Regions from separate parts of the Shigella sp. SIG6 genome, predicted to be linked through region 1. Evidence: predicted binding sites of a transcription regulator. Region 1 holds the regulator's gene; each other region holds the start of a gene.

Region 1 (5,734 bases):
CAGGGCAGCCGAATCTGGGATCAGCAAGGCAAGGAGTATGTCGATTTCGCGGGAGGCATTGCAGTTACGGCGTTGGGCCATTGCCATCCTGCGCTGGTGAACGCGTTAAAAACCCAGGGCGAAACTCTGTGGCATATCAGTAACGTTTTCACCAATGAACCGGCGCTGCGTCTTGGGCGCAAACTGATTGAGGCGACGTTTGCCGAACGCGTGGTGTTTATGAACTCCGGCACGGAAGCTAACGAAACCGCCTTTAAACTGGCACGCCATTACGCCTGTGCGCGTCATAGCCCGTTCAAAACCAAAATTATTGCCTTCCATAACGCTTTTCATGGTCGCTCGCTGTTTACCGTTTCGGTGGGTGGGCAGCCAAAATATTCCGACGGCTTTGGGCCGAAACCGGCAGACATCATCCACGTTCCCTTTAACGATCTCCATGCAGTGAAAGCGGTGATGGATGATCACACCTGTGCGGTGGTGGTTGAGCCGATCCAGGGCGAGGGCGGTGTGACGGCAGCGACGCCAGAGTTTTTGCAGGGCTTGCGCGAGCTGTGCGATCAACATCAGGCATTATTGGTGTTTGATGAAGTGCAGTGCGGGATGGGGCGGACTGGCGATTTGTTTGCTTACAGGTACTACGGTGTGACGCCGGATATTCTGACTTCTGCGAAAGCGTTAGGCGGCGGCTTCCCGATTAGCGCCATGCTGACCACGGCGGAAATTGCTTCTGCGTTTCATCCTGGTTCTCACGGTTCCACCTACGGCGGTAATCCTCTGGCCTGTGCAGTAGCGGGCGCGGCGTTTGATATCATCAATACCCCTGAAGTGCTGGAAGGCATTCAGGCGAAACGCCAGCGTTTTGTTGACCATTTGCAGAAGATCGATCAGCAGTACGATGTGTTTAGCGATATTCGCGGTATAGGGCTGTTAATTGGCGCGGAGCTGAAACCACACTACAAAGGTCGGGCGCGTGATTTCCTGTATGCGGGTGCAGAGGTTGGCGTAATGGTGCTGAATGCCGGACCGGATGTGATGCGTTTAGCACCGTCGCTGGTGGTGGAAGATGCGGATATCGATGAAGGGATGCAACGTTTCGCCCACGCGGTGGCGAAGGTGGTTGGGGCGTAAATAAGACGCATCAGGCAAAATATGTCGGATGCGGCGTGAATGCCTTATCCGATGGTTTAGCCTGTATTACGCCTTCGAATCCCGCAACTTGCGACTCAGCCAAATCCCGTGATGCGGTCGCTGACGCCATGCCATCGACGAAATGGTGTGCATGGTGTTCAGATGGCCAATAACCCGCTGTAAATGCTGCTCCAGCGTACCTGCCGCGCCTTCGTGCGGCTGCATCTCCGGCGCATCCATGATATTGGCATCGCCAGAACTACCCGGTTCGTCATACTCCAGTCGCTGCTGACAACGCTGAATGGCGATTTCACAAGACTGTAAATACTCTTGTGCCAGTTCAGGTGGCAATGCCCGGTGTTCCCGCGCCAGCGTGGTCATGGCATTAATATGCTCAACAATAAACTGGCTGTGCGTTACCCACAGTTTCATATCTGCCAGATAATGGCTGTTGAATGCCGGTTCCTGCATCGCCTGATTCAATGAGTTATACAGAGTGTTATGCGCCTGATTTACCCGCATTCTCTGCCAGGCCAGTGGCGTTGGTTGCGGGTCCTCGCTCAGAATCAAGCGAATCGCTTCCTGATAGGCTTCTAAAGCATCATGGGCGTTTTTACGCAATAACCCGCTCTGCCACTGCGGCCACAGCCAGACGGTACCACCGAAAGCAATCAAACAACCAATAATGGTATCGATAAGACGTGGAAGGATGTACTGCTCACCGTTCAGCCACAACAGTTGCAGGGTATACACTGCGGTAATAGTAAAACCGACCGTTGCCCAGCCGTAGTTTTTGCGCAATATCAGGTAGCTGGCGAGGGTGGTAATCAGCATCAACGTCAGGGTGTAACCTTCGGGAATTTTAAAGTGCAGCGCTACGCCCGCAATGATTAACCCGACCACGGTTCCCACGGAGCGATTCACAATCCTCAGACGGGTTGCGCCATAGCCATTTTGTGTCACCAGCAATACCGTCATCAGGATCCAGTACGACTTCGGCAGATGCAGCACGGTGCCCATCAGGCTGGCAACGCTTAACATCACACTGAGTCGTCCGGCATTGCGTAGCGCCGGAGACTTTAGTGACAGATAACTTTTCAGTGCCGGAAGTAACGGCATTCGCCGCTGTTTATCGGCCAGTAAGTCACGGGCATAGAGCGGTTTTTGGGTGCGCAGCACGCGGGCGATGCGGCTGAAATGCCAGTAGCAGAATTGCCCAACCGGATTATCCGGATGCTGGCGGGCGATTTTTTCCAGTGCGCCAATTTGCTTTTCCATCGTAAAACGCGTTGGCAGGCGATGGTAAAGAATGTCATCAGCCAGCACGCGCAGGCGAGCGGCGACGGTTTGCGCATTCCAGCGGATAACTTCTTCCGCATGGCTACGCTCGACCAGTTTTTGCACCTCTTCCGGCTGATGCAAACTGACCGAAATATGTTCCTGCAAATCCAGCGCCTCCTGGAAAATACGCAGCATCCGCTTGTAATCGGTATTGTTTTGCGCGGAAAGCATATGCATTTGCTGATAGCACTGAGTAATTAAATCGACCGCTTTTTGCTGGCGCACCAGCAGCGGTGGCAGCGCTTTTTCAGGATCGGTGTGCTGGGTAAGCAGGCTGTATTTGGCTTCACAATAATCTGCCAGTTCACGGTACAGCAGACTTAGTGACTCGCGCAGCGGTTGTTCGCGCCAGATCCAGAACCAAAACCAGTTAAACAATCCGTACCAGAGAGTGCCCAACGCATAGATGAGCAATGGTTCCCAGACCGGCATGTATCCCGCCAGACTGAGGGTAAAAATGGCGGCGAGCAGCGATGCAGGAAGCAATTTTGCGTGCAATGGCCCCAGCTCAGCAGTGACGCCAAGTACCAGCGTTAATCCGGTCAGCAAAAAGGGCAGGGGAACATCTTTTACCAGTAGCAGCTGTGTCAGTAAGCTACAGGTGGCAAACAGCGACGCACCAATGATTAAGTGTTTGAAAAAACGTTTATGAGGCGTATCAAGGCCCGCAATATTGCAACAGGCAGGAACGAGGGAGAAGAGCAGACCGAATCGTAATTCGCCAAGCATTAACCCAACGGCCACGGGCAAACATAGCACCAGCGTTTGTCGAAGTGCATAGTTGATATCGGGGTGATAAATCAGTCTGCGCCACATCGGGGGAAACAAAATGGCGCGCTACCAGGTAACGCGCCACTCCGACGGGATTAACGAGTGCCGTAAACGACGATGGTTTTACCGTGTGCGGAGATCAGGTTCTGATCTTCCAGCATCTTCAGAATGCGTCCCACGGTTTCACGAGAACAGCCGACAATCTGACCGATTTCCTGACGGGTAATTTTGATTTGCATACCGTCCGGGTGAGTCATAGCATCTGGTTGTTTTGCCAGGTTCAGCAGAGTCTGTGCAATGCGGCCCGTCACGTCGAGGAACGCCAGGTTGCCCACTTTCTCTGAAGTGACTTGCAGACGACGCGCCATCTGTGCAGACAGACGCATCAGAATGTCCGGGTTTACCTGAATCAATTGGCGAAATTTTTTGTACGAAATTTCAGCCACTTCACAGGCGGTTTTCGCACGTACCCATGCGCTACGTTCCTGGCCCTCTTCAAACAGGCCCAGTTCGCCAATAAAATCACCCTGATTCAGATAGGAGAGGATCATTTCTTTACCCTCTTCGTCTTTGATCAGCACTGCCACAGAGCCTTTAACGATGTAGTACAGCGTTTCCGCTTTTTCACCCTGGTGAATAAGCGTGCTCTTGGATGGGTACTTATGAATGTGGCAATGAGACAAGAACCATTCGAGAGTCGGGTCTGTTTGCGGTTTGCCAAGCACCATGCGCGGTTATCCTCTGTTATAAGCTTTCTCCAGAGCCAGATAACGCCGCTGTCTCTGGATTGCCGAAATATGCTTCCCGCTACCTGGGAAGGGGCTATCAACTGTACTGCACGGTAATGTGACGTCCTTTGCATACATGCAGTACATCAATGTATTACTGTAGCATCCTGACTGTTTTAGCATAGCTTTCGCTTTGTGTCTCCTGGTGTCTCGCTTCAGCATGACCCAGGTCGCCTTCCGTTGCGCGATTTGGTTAGTACGCGTACTCTGTCAGGAAAATTGACGCAGTGGAGTAGCAAAAATGCAAGCGCGAGTGAAGTGGGTCGAAGGGTTAACTTTTCTGGGCGAATCCGCCTCTGGTCACCAGATTTTAATGGACGGCAACTCAGGCGATAAAGCACCAAGTCCGATGGAAATGGTGTTGATGGCGGCGGGTGGTTGCAGTGCCATCGATGTGGTTTCGATCCTGCAAAAAGGGCGTCAGGATGTGGTCGATTGTGAAGTAAAATTGACCTCTGAACGCCGCGAAGAGGCACCACGCCTGTTTACGCACATTAATCTGCATTTTATCGTCACCGGTCGCGACCTGAAAGACGCAGCGGTTGCGCGTGCGGTTGATCTCTCTGCCGAGAAATATTGTTCAGTGGCGTTGATGCTGGAAAAAGCGGTGAATATTACTCACTCGTATGAAGTGGTTGCCGCGTGACTTAACTATCCCGTTGTGAAGCCGGATAGTATTTTATCCGGCATAATAGTAAAGTTACTCGATTTTCTTTCCTTCCATCAATCGTTGCACCAGCGGCAGCATAATTAATTCCATTGCCAGCCCCATTTTGCCGCCAGGTACCACTAACGTATTGATGTGGGAAATGAATGAGCCTTGCAACATCGCCAGCAGCCAAGGGAAATCGATCCCTTCCAGATTACGAAAATGGATCACCACAAAGCTTTCATCCAGCGACGGGATACCTTTTGCCGCGAACGGGTTTGAAGTGTCGACGGTGGGAACGCGCTGGAAGTTAAGATGGGTGCGGGAAAACTGCGGTGTGATGTAGTTGATATAGTCTTCCATTGAACGCACTACCGAGTCCATTACTGCTTCTCGTGAGTGCCCGCGCTCGCTGGTGTCGCGGATCAGTTTTTGAATCCACTCAAGGTTAACGATAGGCACTACGCCGACCAGTAAGTCCACATGCTGCGCAACGTTATGCTGTGGCGTGACTACGCCGCCGTGTAAACCTTCATAAAACAGTACATCAGTGGGTTCTGGTAAAGGTTGCCAGGGGGTGAATGTTCCCGGTACCTGATTCCAGGGTACGGCTTCGTCGTAGGTATGCAGATATTTGCGAGATTTCCCTTTGCCGCTCTGACCGTATTCAATGAAGGTTTGTTCCAGCAGGCCGAAGTCGTTCGCTTCGGGGCCGAAGTAGCTGATATGCCGCCCGGCGTCGCGCGCTTTGCGGATCGCCATGTCCATTTCCGGGCGGGTGTAACGGTGAAAACTGTCGCCTTCCACCTCAGCTGCATGCAGATTTAACTGCGCGAATATTTTACGAAACGCGAGGCTGGTGGTGGTGGTCCCCGCGCCGCTGGATCCTGTTACCGCAATGACCGGATGTTTGGCAGACATAGTAACTCCATGACTTAGCTATCACTATTATCTCGTCCGCCGACGGTTGCAGGTTATTCGCGAAACTGACTGCGCGGCATAATATTGACCGTTTCGTGCAGCTCCGACCATACCAGCACCGCTTCTCCGCACTGTA
Region 2 (5,734 bases), on a different contig from region 1:
TTAACTGACTCTTCAAATGCCTGTTGTACATCCCGATAATCGTAAATATGCGTCACCATCGATTTCACATCGAATCGCCCTGAAGAAATAGCTTCAATCGTGACCGGATAACGATTGGCATAGCGGAATACCGTCTGGATAGTGACTTCGCGATTGATTTTGAGGAAATTGATTGCCGAATCGCCGGGTACAGTACCAACAATCATAATTTTACCGCCGCGCATTACCAGATAAGGTGCCTGTTTAACGGTGACCGCAGAACCCGCTGTTTCGAAAACAATATCTGCGCCCATGTCTTCGGTAAATTGCTGACAGCGTGCAATAGTGTCCTCTTTTGCGCCATTAATAACCACTGTCGCACCAAGCTGTTCCGCCATTGCCAGACGTTTTTCCAGTACATCAACGACGGCAATTTCCGTTGCGCCCAGGCATTTGCACGCTTGCAACGTCATCAAACCAATACAACCTGCTCCCAGAATAATTATCTTCTTACCCGGTTTAACATCTGCCAGCATCGCGGCATGCATCCCGACTGCGGCAGGCTCCACCAGCGCCCCTTCCATCGTGTCCATATTGTCGGGCAGTTTGTAAGTAAAGCTCTCCGGATGACACAGATAGTGCGTTAATGCGCCGCGGTAGTTGGGTTGTGTCGCCATAAAATCAACGTCCGGGCAGATGTTATATTTGCCTTCCAGACAGTAACGACAGTGACCGCAAGGAACGCCAGATTCGATATTTACCCGATCCCCCGGTTTAAATTTGCGCACGCGGCTTCCCACAGCCACAACCGTCCCGGCGCATTCATGACCCAGGCCAATTTCTTGATTTGGGTCTTTAGGCGGAATAAACGGGCCTGATTCAAAACCATGTACATCTGAACCACAAATACCGACATATTCTACTTTAATCAAAACTTCATCTTCTTTAGGATCTGGTATTTCTGCTGAAATAATTTCCATTGTGCCCGGCACCTGCAATATTGCTTTTGAATTTTTCATTTTGAATCCACCCGTATTATTTATTGGCTACTGCATCAATACTTAAACTTTCAACGGAGACACCTTTGGTTTCAATTCCAATGGTGGCGATAGCAATTGCGACAATAATTGAAACAGCCCCCAGAAGAATAAAGACTCCCGTTACACCATAACTACTGAGCAGCACTGCAACGGCATAAGGTGCGGCAATACCACTGATTCGCCCTACCGCATTCGCCAGACCGGAGCCACGGAGTTTGGCCTCTGTCGGCCAGATTTCAGGGACATACACTGCCGAGGCATAGCAAACGTACATATAGACGAAAGTAATCAGGAAGAAACCAATCAGCGTTATGAGCAACATACTGGTTTGCAGTGAATAGATATATCCGAGCACCGCAATCAGGATTAATAGCCCCACACCCATTGTTTTACGCGGAATTTTATCCATCACCAGCATGGCAATAAAAATACCAAATGGCGCGCCAAACATACTCATGGTATTTAAAACAATCGAGTCTTTTAAATTAATCCCCTGGGTCATGAATATTGTTGGCAACCAGTTAATTAGTGTGTACTGCACAACGTTCATGGTAATCAGCACACAAGAGCCTAATATCACGCGTTTCAGTAATACTCCTGTCAGTAAGGCTGAATACGGCACCGCTTGTGGCGCTTTACCGTCATCTGCAATAACCACAGGCGGCAAAGGTTTACCCGTCTGGCGTATGACGCCTTCTTCTATACTCCGCATGACTTTCTCGGCTTCCTGATACCGTCCGCGCGATTCCAGCCAGCGCGGGGATTCAGGAAAGTAGCGCCAGGCCAGCGCCGTAGCGATAAGCGACAATATTGCAGGAATAAGCAGTTGTACCCGCCAGTTCCACTCTGCACTAATCAGCGGCGTGAGTCCCATCGCAATCAGTGAGCAGAGCGGATATGACCAGTTGCCAATAAAGGAAACCCGACTGGACCACGTTCCGCGATTTCTACCGGGCATATATTCGGTGAAACCAGCAAACAGTGTAACCAGTAAAGCTCCCAGCCCAACGCCCATCACAAAACGGCAGGCAATAAGAAAATCCATATTCGGTGAGAAAGCACCGACAACCATCGAGGCAATATGAATGGCCTCATAGAGGATGAACGCATTTCTGCGACCGGTTTTGTCGCCAATGATGCCGCCCACCAGCGCACCGAGAAACATTCCGGCGGTCGTGATTGCTGAGAATGTGGCTGTGGTGGAATTATCTGTCCAGCCCAACGCTTTCAGCTGCGCGAGGATCAAGCCACCAACGGCATTACTCCAGCAGACAAGCAAGCCAAACGCGACGATGGCAAACATTGACGAATGCCAGCGGCAATCCGGTAAGCGATCCAGCCGTGCACCACAATGCGGTTTTGTTATCTGTTCCATGCGATAACGTTCCTTCAGGAGAGTAGTTATTCATCAAAGTCGTAAGTCATGATCACTTTGATTGCGGTTTTATCGACCATCGCATCAAACCCTTCGCGCCATTGCGACAGGCCGATACGATGCGTGATCATCGGTTTGACTTTGATAGCGCCGCTGGCTAATAGCCGGATAGCGTTACGCCATGAGGTGGAGTCATAGGCCATATGCCCAATGATGCTTTTATTCCAGGCGGTAATGTTATTAATCGAGAAATCAAGAGGTTTGAAGCCCATTCCAACGCGTACCACTTCCCCATTCGGGCGGAGCATTTCGATGGCTTGTTTCAGTGCGATATTGGCACCGGAGCATTCAATCACCAGTCCCAGATTATCTTTGCCACAAATTTGCTGGCAGCGCGCCACCACATCTTCGGTAGAACCATTTACTACTGCCGTCGCCCCCAGTTCTTTTGCAACCGGGAAGCGGACCGCCACATCTTCTTGCAGACCAACGACGACGATATTTACCGCCCCCATAATCCGCGCCATTTGTACGGAAAACAGCCCGAGTGGGCCAGTGCCAATGACGACAACATCCTGACCAAGAAGGAATTTCGATTGCTGCGCGATGGATTTATAGGCATTACAGATAGGGTCAAGTACGGCTGCGTCCTCATAATCAACACCATCAGGGATTTCCCACAACGCATGACGATGAATTTTGAGAATTTCACCAAGAACCAGACAATATTTGGAAAAACCACCGCCCCAGGTATTGTTATCCAGACCAAGGTTTACTTTTTCTGTACAACACAGAAAATCACCCTGTTCACAGGCCGGACAAACGCCGCAAACGTGACCGCTGTTATCCGACACGACGCGTTGCCCCACTTTCCAGTCTTTGACTTTTTCACCAACCTGCGCAATACAACCTGCGAACTCATGGCCGCGGATAGAGTTAAACTCATCAGAACCGCTATCGACATTGTAGTGCTTCATGTCTGCGCCGCAGATTGCCGCGGCTTTAATTTCAATCACTACGTCTTCCGGGCCACAAATGGGTTGTGGGACATGAATCATCTTGTAGCCGCCAAAGGCCTTGCCAAACCGAGCCAGTGCTTTCATTGCGTCATCCTCTGTGTTTTGTTTTGCTTAGATGGCCATCATACTTACCCACATGATTTTTGAGGTCAACATTAAATCTGCACAACACAGATAATGACCTGCATTTTACAACTTAGATCACAATTACGCAGAAAATGGCTGGGTCTGTTACAAGTTGGTGGAAGGCGGGACGCAAAAAGAGCAAATTCGAGAGGGATTACCGGCCAAATAGGTCTGAGACTTAAGTTCAGGAGAAGTCATTCAGGCGTGAACGCGACTGCAAGAGATCGGACTGGGACTTAGCCAGGTCGGGTCGAGATAATTGAGACGAGTCGTGGGGTCATTGTTGGCTATCCCCTTCATAGCCGCGGCAAAAAGGGGATGAACCACTTACTTAAACATGGCAATAGGCTTTGCTGAGATACCAAAATCTTCTTTTAACTGCTGTTTGCTCTTCATGACCATCTGACCATTTGTGTCAATTGTCATATGCTGTGCTTCGGTATTATGGCGGGCTTGCCACAGCATCACCAGTTGCAGGCAATTCTCTTTTTGTTCCTCGGTCAACGCAACGCCATCAGGCCATTTCCCCAGTTCAACGGCGGTCGACAAACGCTGGTATACCTCAGGCGTCATGCTGTTGATAATGTCATCAAGATTCATAATTTTTCCGCTCCTGTGGAATAAGTTGCTGAATCGTTTTTTCAACCGTTGATTTCTTCGCCGTTTTCGCCATCAGTGAAGCGTAAAGAAGCAGAGTTAACACAATAACGTTCGCCTGTTGGTTGCGGCCCGTCGGGAAAGACATGCCCCAGATGGGCATCACAGTTACCGCAACGAATTTCTATGCGCTGCATTCCATGTGACAAGTCTTTGATATAACGAATGGATTCTTCACTCACCGGTTCGTAGAAACTGGGCCAGCCACAGCCGGAATCATACTTGGTTTCGGAATGAAACAGCGGGGCATCGCAGATCAAACAGTGATATACGCCGTCACGCTTGTTATACAGTAAACGACCCGTAAATGGCGGTTCTGTCCCATGATTCTGCGTCACGTAAAACTGCATCTCGGACAAATTTTTTTTCAGTTCTTCTGCCGAAGGTTTATTAGCCATTTACTCACATCTCACTTTAATCGTGCTCACATTACGTGACTGATTCTAACAAAACATTAACACCAACTGGCAAAATTTTGTCCTAAACTTGATCTCGACGAAATGGCCGCACCTAAATCGTGATGAAAATCACATTTTTATCGTAATTGCCCTTTAAAATTCGGGGCGCCGACCCCATGTGGTCTCAAGCCCAAAGGAAGAGTGAGGCGAGTCAGTCGCGTAATGCTTAGGCACAGGATTGATTTGTCGCAATGATTGACACGATTCCGCTTGACGCTGCGTAAGGTTTTTGTAATTTTACAGGCAACCTTTTATTCACTAACAAATAGCTGGTGGAATATATGACTATCAAAGTAGGTATCAACGGTTTTGGCCGTATCGGTCGCATTGTTTTCCGTGCTGCTCAGAAACGTTCTGACATCGAGATCGTTGCAATCAACGACCTGTTAGACGCTGATTACATGGCATACATGCTGAAATATGACTCCACTCACGGCCGTTTCGACGGTACCGTTGAAGTGAAAGACGGTCATCTGATCGTTAACGGTAAAAAAATCCGTGTTACCGCTGAACGTGATCCGGCTAACCTGAAATGGGACGAAGTGGGTGTTGACGTTGTCGCTGAAGCAACTGGTCTGTTCCTGACTGACGAAACTGCTCGTAAACACATCACCGCTGGTGCGAAGAAAGTGGTTATGACTGGTCCGTCTAAAGACAACACTCCGATGTTCGTTAAAGGCGCTAACTTCGACAAATATGCTGGCCAGGACATCGTTTCCAACGCTTCCTGCACCACCAACTGCCTGGCTCCGCTGGCTAAAGTTATCAACGATAACTTCGGCATCATCGAAGGTCTGATGACCACCGTTCACGCTACTACCGCTACTCAGAAAACCGTTGATGGCCCGTCTCACAAAGACTGGCGCGGCGGCCGCGGCGCTTCCCAGAACATCATCCCGTCCTCTACCGGTGCTGCTAAAGCTGTAGGTAAAGTACTGCCAGAACTGAATGGCAAACTGACTGGTATGGCGTTCCGCGTTCCGACCCCGAACGTATCCGTAGTTGACCTGACCGTTCGTCTGGAAAAAGCTGCAACTTACGAGCAGATCAAAGCTGCCGTTAAAGCTGCTGCTGAAGGCG
Region 3 (5,734 bases), on a different contig from region 1:
TCCACCAGCGCCAGCAGTTCGTCAGGAAGTTCGCGAGCCGGAGCCGGGTTAAGCGCAACGATAGTCTTATTTTGATGGGCGATTTTCGCCGCTGCCATCACACTTTCGAGTGGTGATTCCAGCTGCATTAATAACGCTGACGCGTTGGCAATACGCTCACGTTGCGCTTCCACCAGCGATGGGGAAAGAGCAGCATTAGCGCCGGCATGAATACCGATGACATTCTCACCTTCGCCATTAACAAAAATCAGCGCCACACCTGTTGATTCGCCTTTGATCACGCTGACCGGAGTAATATCGATGTTATCAGTGGCGAGCTGCTGGCGAACGCTCTCGCCAATGCTGTCATCGCCAGTACAGGCAATAAACGCGATATTCGCACCGCTACGCCCAGCAGCCACAGCCTGATTCGCGCCTTTGCCGCCAAATGCAACCTGATAGTGGTTACCGGTTACGGTTTCGCCTGGAGTAGGAAAAGATTGAAGATTAAGAATGTGGTCAGCATTAATGCTGCCAAGAACAACGAGGCTGCCTGCGTTTTGCATATTCGGGATGTCCATAAAATGCGCCACCGTGTTAGGGTGGCGCGTGCCCTGCTTTTCTTTATATTATATTACACGTTCATCTGTCGATGACGTATTTATGTCACCATCAGGTCATACAACCTGATTAAAACTACTGCTTAACAACCAGTTTCAGATCAACCGGATACTTAGCCTGAACTTTCTCGCCTTTCAGCACTTTATCTGCGGTTTCAACGCCTTTCGCGCCAATCTGATCGGGTAGCTGAGCGATAGTCGCTGCTAGTTTGCCATCATTCACCGCTTTTTCGCCATCCGGTGTACCGTCAAATCCGACGACCATCACATCCGATTTACCGGCAGTTTGCAGTGCGCGCAGCGCGCCCAGCGCCATTTCATCATTCTGCACGAATACAGCCTGAACATCCGGATGAGCGGTCAACAGGTTCTGCATTACGTTCAAACCTTTGGTGCGATCAAAATCTGCTGGCTGGCTGGCAAGAACATTAAACTTGTGAGCAGCAACGGCCTGCTGGAAGCCTTCGCCACGTTCACGGGCTGCGGATGTACCGGCAATACCTTGCAGCTCGATAACTTTGGCACCTTCACCCGCTTTCTTCGCGATGTAATCACCGGCGATTTTGCCGCCCAGTACGTTATCAGATGCAATGTGGCTCACCACTTCACCTTTCGTTGCCTGGCGGTCAAGAGTGATAACCGGAATGTTCGCCTGGTTAGCCATCTTCACAGCATTACCCACTGCGTCGGAGTCGGTCGGGTTAATCAGCAGAATTTTGGTGCCGCGAACGGTTAAGTCCTGCACATTCGCCAGCTCTTTCGCCGGGTTGTTCTGGGAGTCCAGCACCACCAGGTTATAGCCAAGTTTATCCGCCTCTTTCTGCGCGCCATCTTTCAGCGATACAAAGAACGGGTTGTTAAGCGTGGAGACCACCAGCGCGATGGTGTCTTTTGCCATCGCATTCGCACTGACGGTGGCGCTTAGCGCAACAGCGGAAACCAGGGTAGCCAGTTTTTTCATGTTCATATTCAAGATGTCCTGTAGTCGTTATTACTGCTTTTTGTTGTCTACCAGCACCGCCAGCAAAATCACCACCGCTTTGACGATCATCTGGTAATAGGAGGAAACACCTAACAAATTCAATCCATTATTAAGGAAGCCAAGAATTAATGCGCCGATCAACGTCCCAACAATGCGACCTTTTCCGCCCGCCAGACTCGTACCGCCCAGAACCACCGCAGCAATAGCATCCAGCTCATAGCCAGTCCCCGCCGTGGGTTGTGCAGAGGAGAGACGCGCCACTTCAATGATCCCGGCCAGCGATGCCAGCAGACCACAAAGAGAATAGACGATGATTTTGATTTTATTGACGTTGATACCAGAAAGACGCGTTGCCGCTTCGTTGCCGCCCAGCGCGTAGATGTAACGCCCCAGACGCGTGTGATGCAGCATGTACCAGGCCGCGAGGAAGACAATCCCCATGATCCAGACTGGCGTCGGTACGCCCAGCGGACGACCAATACCAAACCAGCCAAACAGATCGGCGTTCTCAGTAAAGCCGGTATTCACTGGGCTACCGTTGGTATAAACCATGGTCACGCCGCGCAGTAAAAGCATCATAACCAGCGTAGCGATAAACGCCTGGACGCGACCTTTCGCTACAATCACCCCGGTTACCGCACCAATTGCGGCACCTAACGTGAGAGCAGCAGCGACAGCCACCAGCGCATTGACTTCAATGCCGACGATAGATGCAGCAACTGCACCGGTTAGCGCCAACAGAGAACCTACCGACAAGTCTATGCCCGACGTCAGGATCACCAGCGTCATCCCGACCGCCATAATGGCGTTCACCGAAGTTTGCTGGAGAATATTGAATAAGTTATTGATGGTGAAAAAGTTCGGGCTTAACGTCGAGACAATCGCGATCAGCACCAGCAGAGCGATAAGCGATTTCTGCTCCATCAGCCACGCTTTCGTGAAATAACGGCGACCAGAGACAGTCTGGGTTGTCATTTTTTTACTCCTGATTCACGCGATTAAGCTTGCCCACAGCGGCAGCCATTAACACTTCCTGGGTGGCCTGCTCACGAGTAAATTCCCCGCTGAGATGCCCTTCATGCATGACGATGATGCGATCGCTCATGCCTAATACTTCTGGCATCTCCGATGACACCAGAATGATACTCAAGCCATCGGCTTTGAACTGGTTAATCAGTTGATAGATCTCTTTTTTCGCGCCGACATCTACGCCACGGGTAGGCTCATCAAGGATCAATACTTTGGGGCGTGTCATCAGACCGCGGGCAATCGCCACTTTTTGCTGATTGCCACCGGAAAGCAGACCAATTGCCTGTTCCATCGACGGCGTTTTCACATTAAACAGACGAATGAAATCACTCACAGCCTGCTGTTCATCGGCATGCTTCAAACTGCCGCCAGCGCGGCTGAAGTAGCGCAGCGCTGTCAGCGACATGTTCTCTTTTACTGACATGCCCAGCACTAAACCGTCACGTTTACGGTCTTCGGAGATATACACAATGCCGTTTGCCAGGCCATCCTGCGGTGAACGGGTAACGACTTCATGCCCATCCAGGGTGACGTAACCGCTGGTGCGCGGCAGTGCGCCGTAGAGCACTTTCATCAGTTCGGTACGACCTGCGCCCATCAAACCAGAGACGCCAAGAATTTCGCCTTTGCGTAAAGTAAAAGAGACATCGTTAACGCCAGGTCCGCAGAGATTATCGACTTTCAGGCGGATATCTCCTGGCGCTTTGTCCAGGTGTGGATATTGATCTTCCAGCTTGCGGCCCACCATCATCTCAATCAGCGAATCTTCGGTCAGTGATGCCACTTCGCGCTCAGCAATAAATTGCCCATCACGAAAAACGGTAACGTCATCGCAAATCTCGAAGATTTCTTTCATGCGGTGGGAGATATAGACAATACCGCGGCCTTGCGATTTCAGCTCGCGGATGACGCGGAACAGGGATTCGGTTTCGGTATCGGTCAGCGCATCGGTCGGTTCATCCATAATGATGACTTTCGACTCAAAGCTCAGCACTTTGGCGATTTCAACCATTTGCTGGTCACCGATGGAAAGATCGCCCACTAACTTGTCGCTTTTAAAGCGCAGGTTAAGTTTAGCCAGCAATTTATCCGCTTCGACATACATGGTTTTCCAGTCAATTTTGCCAAAGCGATTAACAAACTCACGACCGAGGAAAATGTTTTCGGCAATGGTCAACTGCGGGATCAGGTTCAGTTCCTGATGGATAATCCCAATCCCGGCTTCCTGGGAAGATTTCGGCCCGGTAAATGTCGTTTCTTTCCCCAGCCATAAAAGCGTGCCGGCATCGCGAGTATAGATACCAGTAAGCACTTTCATCATGGTGGATTTACCCGCGCCGTTTTCGCCCACCAGCGCCATCACACGGCCCGGATAGACATTTAACGCTGCGCCCGAGAGGGCTTTTACGCCCGGGAAGGCTTTATCGATGCCTTTAAGCTGAAGTAATGCTTCCATGACGGCCTCAGAACGTCACGCCAGCACAGAGAATGATATTCGCATACGGAGAACATTCTCCGCTGCGAATTACCGCCTGACTTTCTGCGGTTTGTTGTTTGAATTGTTCATGCGTGGTGTAACGAATTTCAATGGTATTTCCCTGGTGTTTTTGCAGCTGCTCAAGGTGAGTGAGCAACGTTTCGTGGAGTTGCGGATTATGTTGTTTGATCTCTTCCGCGATAATGGCAGCCTCGACCTGCATTTCATTTGTGACGACGCCCAGCACCTGCATAAAAGAAGGTACACCTTGGGTTAATGCCATATCGATACGCGTTGTACTTTTGGGGATGGGTAAACCAGCATCACACACCACCAGCGTATCGGTATGTCCCAGACGGGAGATCACCGATGAAATATCAGAATTAAGAACGGTGCCTTTTTTCTCCATCAGCGAAACGTTTCGCTGATCCGCAGCTTAATCCTGACTGAGTTGGGAAAACCATCGTGACGTTACGGAAATGTGATCAACCTCGAAACGTTTTACATGGTGATTAACCATGAAAACAAAAACGCCCCCTTATGAAGAAAGGAGGCGTCTGGCGTTAGATTTCGACCTGAGTACCCAGTTCGATAACCCTGTTTGGCGGGATTTCAAATTGATCTGGTGCACGCAGCGCATTACGTTGCAGCAGCAAGTACAGCTTGCCGCGCAGACGCAAATACCACGGGCGTTTGCCGAGGATCAACGACTCATGCGACATAAAGAAGGAGGTTTCCATCATCCGGCAACTTAATCCTTCCAGACCGCAGCGGTGGAAAACTTCTTCCACGTTTGGCGTTTCTCGCCAACCATAACTTGCCACCACGCGCCAGAAAGTGGGCGACAGTTGTTCAATCTGTACCCGACGGACGTTATGGACATATGGCGCGTCTTCGGTGCGCAGAGTTAACAGAATCACCCGCTCATGCAATACCTTGTTATGTTTAAGGTTATGCATCAGCGCAAAGGGAATGACGTTGATTGCACGCGACATATACACCGCGGTCCCGGGCACGCGAACAGGCGGTGATTTCTCCAGCGAAGCAATCATCGCTTCCAGAGAGTTACCATGTTCATGCATCCGCCGCAGCAAGCGGAAACGCTCGCTCTTCCAGGTGGTCATCACGATAAACATCACAGTACCGAGGCTCAATGGCAACCAGCCGCCGGAGAGCAGTTTATCGAGGTTAGCGGTGAACAATGGAATATCGACACAAAGGAAAGCAATCAGGATCAGCGCAACAAAATACTTATTCCAGTGCCAGTTCTGACGTGCCACGGTAGTCGAGAGAATAGACGTCAGTACCATGGTTCCGGTCACCGCAATCCCGTACGCCGCCGCCAGGTTGCTGGAGTGCTCAAAGCTGACAATCACAATCACGACCGCGACATAGAGCATCCAGTTCACAAACGGAATATAGATTTGCCCTGACTCCATTTCGGAGGTGTGAATAATGCGCATCGGCGACAAATATCCCAGACGTACCGCCTGACGCGTCAATGAGAAGACGCCAGAGATAACCGCCTGCGAGGCAATTACCGTCGCCAGTGCGGCGATGATCAGCAGTGGGATCAGCGCCCAGTCCGGTGCCAACAGGAAGAACGGGTTCTTAATCGCTTCCGGGTTCTTTAACAACAACGCTCCC

The links. Region 1 encodes CRP, which controls carbon source genes, mostly activating them, when cyclic AMP is high. Its sites were predicted from a motif close to ATGTGANNNNNNTCACAT; they were not measured.
Region 2: the regulator CRP is predicted to act here: its motif matches at 4,712-4,729, upstream of msrB (peptide-methionine (R)-S-oxide reductase MsrB).
Region 3: the regulator CRP is predicted to act here: its motif matches at 4,567-4,584, upstream of rbsD (D-ribose pyranase).

The regions. Positions count from the first base shown of each region.
Region 1 covers NZ_JBQZXC010000043.1:13,241-18,974, reverse strand. Annotated here, with positions in the region: gene argD (bifunctional acetylornithine/succinyldiaminopimelate transaminase) at 1-1,128, shown strand, start outside; gene ACUU1M_RS09655 (YccS/YhfK family putative transporter) at 1,195-3,285, opposite strand; gene crp (cAMP-activated global transcriptional regulator CRP) at 3,336-3,968, opposite strand; gene ACUU1M_RS09645 (OsmC family protein) at 4,270-4,674, shown strand; gene ACUU1M_RS09640 (phosphoribulokinase) at 4,729-5,598, opposite strand; gene ACUU1M_RS09635 (YheU family protein) at 5,652-5,734, opposite strand, start outside.
Region 2 covers NZ_JBQZXC010000139.1:1,660-7,393, reverse strand. Annotated here, with positions in the region: gene ACUU1M_RS17075 (NAD(P)-dependent alcohol dehydrogenase) at 1-998, opposite strand, end outside; gene ACUU1M_RS17070 (MFS transporter) at 1,015-2,394, opposite strand; gene ACUU1M_RS17065 (zinc-binding dehydrogenase) at 2,421-3,497, opposite strand; gene ACUU1M_RS17060 (YeaC family protein) at 3,867-4,139, opposite strand; gene msrB (peptide-methionine (R)-S-oxide reductase MsrB) at 4,181-4,594, opposite strand; gene gapA (glyceraldehyde-3-phosphate dehydrogenase) at 4,936-5,734, shown strand, end outside.
Region 3 covers NZ_JBQZXC010000124.1:3,620-9,353, forward strand. Annotated here, with positions in the region: gene rbsK (ribokinase) at 1-545, opposite strand, end outside; gene rbsB (ribose ABC transporter substrate-binding protein RbsB) at 676-1,566, opposite strand; gene rbsC (ribose ABC transporter permease) at 1,591-2,556, opposite strand; gene rbsA (ribose ABC transporter ATP-binding protein RbsA) at 2,561-4,066, opposite strand; gene rbsD (D-ribose pyranase) at 4,074-4,496, opposite strand; gene kup (low affinity potassium transporter Kup) at 4,651-5,734, opposite strand, start outside.